2 regions of the Pseudarthrobacter sp. CC4 genome follow, and region 2 is predicted to be linked to the other one. Evidence: predicted binding sites of a transcription regulator. Region 2 holds the regulator's gene; the other holds the start of a gene.
What was found. Region 2 encodes LexA, which represses DNA repair genes until DNA is damaged. Its sites were predicted from a motif close to TCGAACANNTGTTCGA; they were not measured.

Region 1 (3,406 bases), on a different contig from region 2:
ACGTCGGACTGGCGGAAGACGTCGTTGAAGACTTCCAGCGAGACCGGGCCGGCGTAGCCGGCTCGGACCACGTGGCCCATGAACTTGGCGAGCTCGAACTGGCCTTCGCCCGGGAACACGCGGTAGTGGCGGCTCCAGGACAGGACATCCATGGAGAGCTTGGGGGCGTCCGCCAGCTGGACAAAAAAGATCTTCTCCGCGTTGATCTTCTCGATGGGCGCGGTGTCCCAGTCGCGGGAGAGGATGTGGAAGGAGTCAAGGCACGTGCCGAAGTTGGGGTGGTCCACCATCTCCACCAGGCGGTAGGCGTGCTCGTAGTCATTGACGTACTTGCCCCAGGCCAGGGCCTCGTAGGCGACCCTGATGCCGTGCTCCCCTGCCAGCTCCGCGAGTTCGGAGAGCTGGGAGGCGCGGAGGTCGTCGTCGTCAATGGTGGCCGTGGCAACGTTGGAGCAGACCAGGATGGTGTCCATGCCCAGCCGGCCCATCAGCCTGAACTTCGCTTCAGCACGCCGAAGGTTGGCCTTCAGCAGGTCCGGCGTGACGCCGTCGAAATCCCGGAACGGCTGGTAGAGGTCCAGTCCCAGGCCGAGGTCTGCGGCCATCTTCCGCACGTCCTCGGGGCTCAGCGGCGAAGTGACCAGGTCCTGTTCGAAGATCTCGATGCCGTCGAAGCCCGCGATGGCGCAGGCCTGCATCTTTTCCTTCAGCGTGCCGGAGAGGCAGACGGTGGCAATTCCGGTGCGCATCAGGCAGCCACCTCCTCTGCGGCCACAAGTTCCAGGAAGTGGCTGCGCATGCGGTCCGGGTCCGCTTCGAGGCCGGTAAAGATGCGGAAGGCGTCGGCGGCCTGGCCCACGGCCATGCGGCCGCCGTCCAGCACGTCGCAGCCCTTGGCGCGGGCGCCGCGGACAAGTTCGGTCTCGATGGGCCGGTAGACGATGTCCGCCACCCAGTGCCGGGGCTCCAGCAGGTCCAGGTCGAGGGGAACGCCGGGGTGGGCGGCCATGCCCACGGGGGTGCAGTGCACCAGGCCGTCGGCCAAGGGCACCAGCCGCGGCAGCTCCGTCGTCGTCCGTGCCGTCACGGTGCTGTCCGGAAAGAAGCCGGCCAGTTCAGCGGCCCGGGCGGCGCCGCGGGCGGCGTCCATGTCCACGAGGTCCAGGTGGCGGACACCGGCGGAGAGCAGGGCGTAGGCGACGGCGGAACCGGCACCGCCGGCACCCAGCTGCACCACGCGGTCCAGCTTTGCGGCAGGGAGGCCGGAAGCCAGTGCGGCGGCAAAGCCGGAAAAGTCGGTGTTGTGGCCGACGAACCGGCCGTCCTCGATCACCACGGTGTTGACGGCGCCCAGCCGGCGGGCGTCCGGAGAAACCTCATCCAGGTGCTGCAGGACCAGCTGCTTGCAGGGGTGGGTGATGTTCAGGCCATTGAAGCCGAGGTTCCGGGCGCTCCTGAGGAGCTCCCCCACGGATTCCCCGGAAAGGCCCAGTTCCAGGAGGTCGATAGGCCGGTAAAGGTAGCGCAGTCCCTGCACATCACCTTCGCGTTCGTGCATGGGCGGGGTGAGTGACGGCATCACGCCGTCGCCGACCAGTCCCACGAGGTAGGACTCAGTTCGATTACTCATCCGTGCAGCTCCTTTGATACGGCACCGGGCGGCCGGCGTTGCCCTCGGGCACACGCCGCCAGCAGGTGACTGGAATAACGATATAACAAATGTTCACTTCTCGCACTCTTGTTCTACATACGAACAGATGGGCCTGAATCTGCGGTATTCGTGCGATGGGGCACGCCCTGGCTCACCGCTGCGGAAGGCGCGCGGCCAGTTCCGCCGCGGCCTCCTGCAGCAGGGGAACGTGCGCCTCCAGGCCTTCAAGGCTCAGGCGGAAGACAGGAACGGCAGTGGCCAGCGAGGCGAACGCGTGGCCCTGGGAGTTGAGGAGCGGGACCGCGACGGCGCGCATGCCGGCCTCGTTCTCCTCATCCATCACCGCGTACCCCTGGGCCCGGACCTTCTCAATTTCGGCGCGGAAGGCGTCGCGGTCCGTAATGGACTTTTCCGTCAACCGCTCCAGCGGAAGCTCCGCCAACAGCTTTTCCCGCTCGGCATCCTCCGCGAAGGCCACCAGGGCCTTGCCGACGGCGGTAGTGGAGAGGGAGCCCAGGTGTCCGGGGTCGCTGGTCACCCTGAACATCTGCGGGCCGTCCACCTTGTTCACCGTCAGGTGGTGGTGGCCGTCCCGGACACTCAGGATGGTTGCCTCACCCGTCTGCTCGGTCACCCGGCGCAAAACCGGCATGGCCGTTCCTGCGAAGCCGTGGTGGTTCGAGACCCGCTGGCCCAGCTGGAAGATCCTCAGGCCCAGGTGGTACCGGCGCCCGTCCGGTTCATAATCAACGAACCCGTCCCGCGTCAGCGATCCCAGCAGGCGGTAAGTGGTGCTGAAGGGCAGGTCCGCACGGCGGGAGATTTCCGCGGCACTCGCGCCGCGGGGCTCGTCTCCCAGGAGGACCAGGAGGCCCAGGGCCTTGCCCACCATGTCCGTACGGTCCGCCTTGGCCGCCTTGGCGTCCGCTTTGATGTCGACAGCTGCATCGTCGTCAGCTGTGGTTTGATTCACACTCATACCTCGATGTTGCCACATAGTGAGAGCTATTTCTAGATGATGATTATTTTCTTGACAGGTGACTCCACTCACAGCCATCATTGCTGTATCGCACAAGTAGCTCCCACCATGTGGCTACTGTTCGGGTTTTCCCAACCGTCCAGCCGTGCCGGGCCAAGCCCCTACCCCAGGCCGCGCCGGCTGCGAGCCCCCTGATCCATCCGCGACAAAGTCGTCACATCTAAGGAACTCCATGAGCCAGTTACTTCCGTCCACTGAGCCAGGCATCGCCGCCCCGGCCGGGACGCCGAAGAAGGCAGCCCTCGCCAGCTTCCTGGGCAGCGCCGTCGAATACTACGACTTCTTCATCTTCGGTTCCGCCGCAGCCCTGATCTTCCCCACGGTCTTCTTCCCCAATGCTGACGCGAACGCGGCCATCATGTCCTTCGCCACCTTCGGCTTCGCCTACGTGGCGCGGCCGGTTGGCGCCGTCATCCTGGGCCACTTCGGCGACAGGGTGGGCCGCCGGAAGGTCCTGATGTTCACCCTCCTGCTGATGGGTGCCTCCACCTTCCTGATCGGCTGCCTTCCGGACTTCAACACCGTTGGCTGGTGGGCTCCGGCCCTGCTGGTCCTGGCCCGGCTTTGCCAGGGCCTCTCCGCCGCCGGCGAGCAGGCAGGCGCCTCCTCCATGACGCTGGAGCACGCCCCGGACAACCGCCGCTCCTTCTTCACCTCCTGGACCCTCACCGGTACCCAGGGCGGCCAGATCCTCGCTGCCCTCGTCTTCATCCCCG
Region 2 (3,406 bases):
CGACCGGGATGAACTGCTGCCGGGCGTCACGGACCGTGCCTGGCGGCAGGTTTCGGTGACGTCCATGGAGTGCCTGGGCTCCCAGAAGTGCCCCATGGCTGCGGAATGCTTCAGCGAACTGGCGCGCCAGGACGCTGCTGAAGCGGATGTTGTGGTCACCAACCATGCGATGCTCGCCGTCAGCGCGTTCGAAGGCCTGGCCGTCCTGCCCGAATATGACGTGGTGGTGGTGGATGAGGCCCATGAACTCCAGGACAGGGTTACCGGGGCGGTCTCCGGCCAGCTCTCGGTGGCCATGGTCCACGCCGCTGCCGCCGGTGCGCGGAAGCACACGGCCATCACCGTTGATGCGTTGAACGCCGCAGCCGCCAACTTGGAGCTTGCCCTGGCAGGCGTGCCGAACGGGCTGCTCCCGAACGGGCTCAATGATGAACAGCTGGACTGCGTGGACCAGCTGCGGGACGCCTGCCGGGCTGCCCTCTCGGATTCAAAGGGGGACAGCAGCGCCACGGCCGACGGCGGCAGGCAGCTCGCGCGGTCGCGGCTGCTGCTCATCCTGGAACTTTGTGAACGGCTCCTGGCAGCCCGGGAGAACCGCGAAGTGGTGTGGTTTTCCCGTGCCAGTTCCTTTGACCCTGCACAGGGATTCTCCCCGCCGGACGAGACCGCTCCTGCGTTGATCAACATCGCGCCGCTGTCCGTTGCCGGGAGGCTGCGCGAAGGACTCTTCGCCGGCCACACGGTGGTGCTGACCTCCGCGACGCTGGCCATCGGTTCCGCGTTTGAACCTGCCGCGGGCGGACTGGGCCTGGTGGGTGACGGCGCCCCGAGCTGGACAGGCGTGGACGTGGGATCACCCTTCGACTACCCAAAGCAGGGCATCCTCTACGTGGCCGGGCACCTGCCGAAGCCCGGCAGGGGTGCTTCCCCGGAAGCACTGGACGAACTGGAAGCCCTGATCCGTGCTTCCGGTGGCGGGGCGCTGTGCTTGTTCTCGTCCCGGCGTGCGGCAGAGGAAGCGGCCGAGGCACTGCGCCCCAAGCTGGGGATGACCGTCCTCTGCCAGGGGGACTCCACCATGACCGGCCTGGTAAAGCAGTTCGCCGACGAGCCCGATACCTGCCTGTTCGGGACCATGTCCCTTTGGCAGGGCGTGGACGTCCCCGGCGGCTCGTGCCGGCTTGTGGTGATAGACCGCATCCCGTTTCCGCGGCCGGACGATCCCCTCATGACGGCGCGCTCACGGGCAGTAGCCCAGGCAGGTGGAAACGGCTTTATGTCGGTTTCGGCCACCCACGCCGCGATCCGGCTCGCCCAGGGGGCAGGCCGGCTGATCCGTTCCACGGGCGACAGGGGAGTGGTGGCCGTGCTTGACTCCCGGCTTGCCACTGAGCGCTATGCAGGGTTCCTTCGCGGGGCCCTGCCGCCCTTCTGGTCCACAACAGACCGGAAGACGGCGATTGCCGCCCTGGAGCGGCTGGCCCGGGAAAACGCCTGAGGCCGTCTCGCTGCAGCGGGCGGAGTTTCCCTGCTACAGCGAGCGGAGTACCGACACAACCTTGCCCATGATGGTGGCGTGGTCCCCGAGGATGGGCTCGTACTGGGTGTTCTGCGGGAGCAGCCACGTGTGGCCGTCGCGCTGGCGGAATGTCTTGACGGTGGCTTCGTCATCCAGGAGCGCGGCCACGATATCCCCGTTGGCCGCATCCTGCTGGCGGCGGACCACAACCCAGTCGCCATCGCAGATGGCTGCATCCACCATCGAATCCCCGGCTACCCGAAGCATGAACAGTTCCCCCTGGCCCACCAGTTGCCTGGGGAGCGGCATCACGTCCTCCACCAGCTGGTCGGCAAGGATGGGGCCGCCTGCGGCGATCCGGCCCACCAGGGGAACCATCGCCGTGTCCAGGGCGGTGGGCAGTTCGGTGACAGTCGCTGCACCGGGTGAACGGACGGCGGACGCCTGGCTTGCCGGCTTTGCGGCTCCGCCGTCCAGGGTCAGCGGCATCAGGACTTCCATGGCCCGCGGCCGCTTGGGGTCGCGGCGGAGGTAGCCAAGCTTCTCCAGCTGGGAAAGCTGGTGCGTCACGCTCGAAAGGCTCGCCAGTCCCACGGTGTCGCCGATCTCCCGCATGGACGGCGGGTACCCGTTTTCGTTGACCGAGCGCTGGATGGTTTCGAGGATCTTCTTTTGCCGTGGAGTCAGGCCCTTGGCGGTCCTCTTCGGTTGCGCGGTTGCCCTGCCCCCGGCGGCTGCTGCTGCCATATTCGCCAATGCCTTTCGGTTCCGCCGGCCCTCTCCATGGCCATGCCCTGGAAGTTCCCGCCCCTAAATGTCAGACCCTGCTGATCGACTGTCCAGGTGGTTGTTCTTTGGTTCAAAGCTAGGCCAGCCGCATTGCTTTTTCAAACATTTGTTCTAGCGAGTCTCGACAATGTTCGTTGATAGGTGCTAAAACAGAGAAAGCAAAGTTCGAATATATGTTCTACTCATTGCCCTGGTCATTCGAAGACTACGCCGGAAAAGGTCCGGCCGGGGGCGGAGGGAAGGACGTCCGGGCAGCACAGTACGGTCCAGGAGGGCTCAGATCATGTCAGCTACATCTGTTTCGCGGGGTTCACGCCACCAGCTGCTTTCGGTGCAGCAAATCCTGTCCCAGGCGGACAATCGGCAGGCCGGACGGCCTGCGCCTCTTCCGCCCCTTCGCCTGACCCGTCGCGGTCGCATCGTGCTGATCGGCATTCCGCTGGTCCTGCTCGCTGCCCTGCTCCTTTCGCTGGCAGGCTTTTTCAATGCCCCGGCCAAGGCGTCGGAGTCTGCGACGGATCTTGCAACGACGCCCACTGTCACAGTCACGGTCCAGCCTGGCGAGTCACTGTGGGGCATTGCGGCCGGTGTCGCACCGGAGCGTGATCCGCGGGACGTTGTGGCGGACATCGTGCAGCTCAATAACCTCCCGGCCGGCGCGGTCTTCCCCGGCCAGCAATTGTTCGTGCCCGCAAGTTAGGACCCGGCATTTTGCCTCTCCAGGGGCGGCAGGGCGCGGCGCTCCGGGAGCGAACAGGAAACCGTCACATTTTCCGGTGTCCGGCCCGGGCACTAAACTGTTCAGGTGAATGACCAGCTAGAGCGCCTGAACCGGCTTCCCCTCCGCAGCAACCTCCGCGGGCTTACGCCCTATGGCGCGCCCCAGTTGGACGTTCCAATCCTCCTGAACGTGAATGAAAACACCCATGGGGTTCCGGCTGACGTCAGGGCGGCCATTAGCGCAGCGGTGTCAGAAGCGGCAGCAGGACTCAACAGATACCCGGACCGGGAATTCACCGACCTGCGGAAGGCGTTGGCGGAGTACCTGGGGCACGGGCTGGATGAATCCAACCTTTGGGCGGCCAACGGCTCCAACGA

Region 1: the regulator LexA is predicted to act here: its motif matches at 1,712-1,727, upstream of PV768_RS06975 (shikimate dehydrogenase).

What each region holds. Positions count from the first base shown of each region.
Region 1 covers NZ_JARCCZ010000008.1:36,184-39,589, reverse strand. Annotated here, with positions in the region: gene PV768_RS06980 (bifunctional sugar phosphate isomerase/epimerase/4-hydroxyphenylpyruvate dioxygenase family protein) at 1-749, opposite strand, end outside; gene PV768_RS06975 (shikimate dehydrogenase) at 749-1,630, opposite strand; gene PV768_RS06970 (IclR family transcriptional regulator) at 1,803-2,630, opposite strand; gene PV768_RS06965 (MFS transporter) at 2,863-3,406, shown strand, end outside.
Region 2 covers NZ_JARCCZ010000010.1:126,559-129,964, forward strand. Annotated here, with positions in the region: gene PV768_RS08740 (ATP-dependent DNA helicase) at 1-1,498, shown strand, start outside; gene lexA (transcriptional repressor LexA) at 1,532-2,266, opposite strand; gene PV768_RS08750 (LysM peptidoglycan-binding domain-containing protein) at 2,592-3,008, shown strand; gene PV768_RS08755 (histidinol-phosphate transaminase) at 3,114-3,406, shown strand, end outside.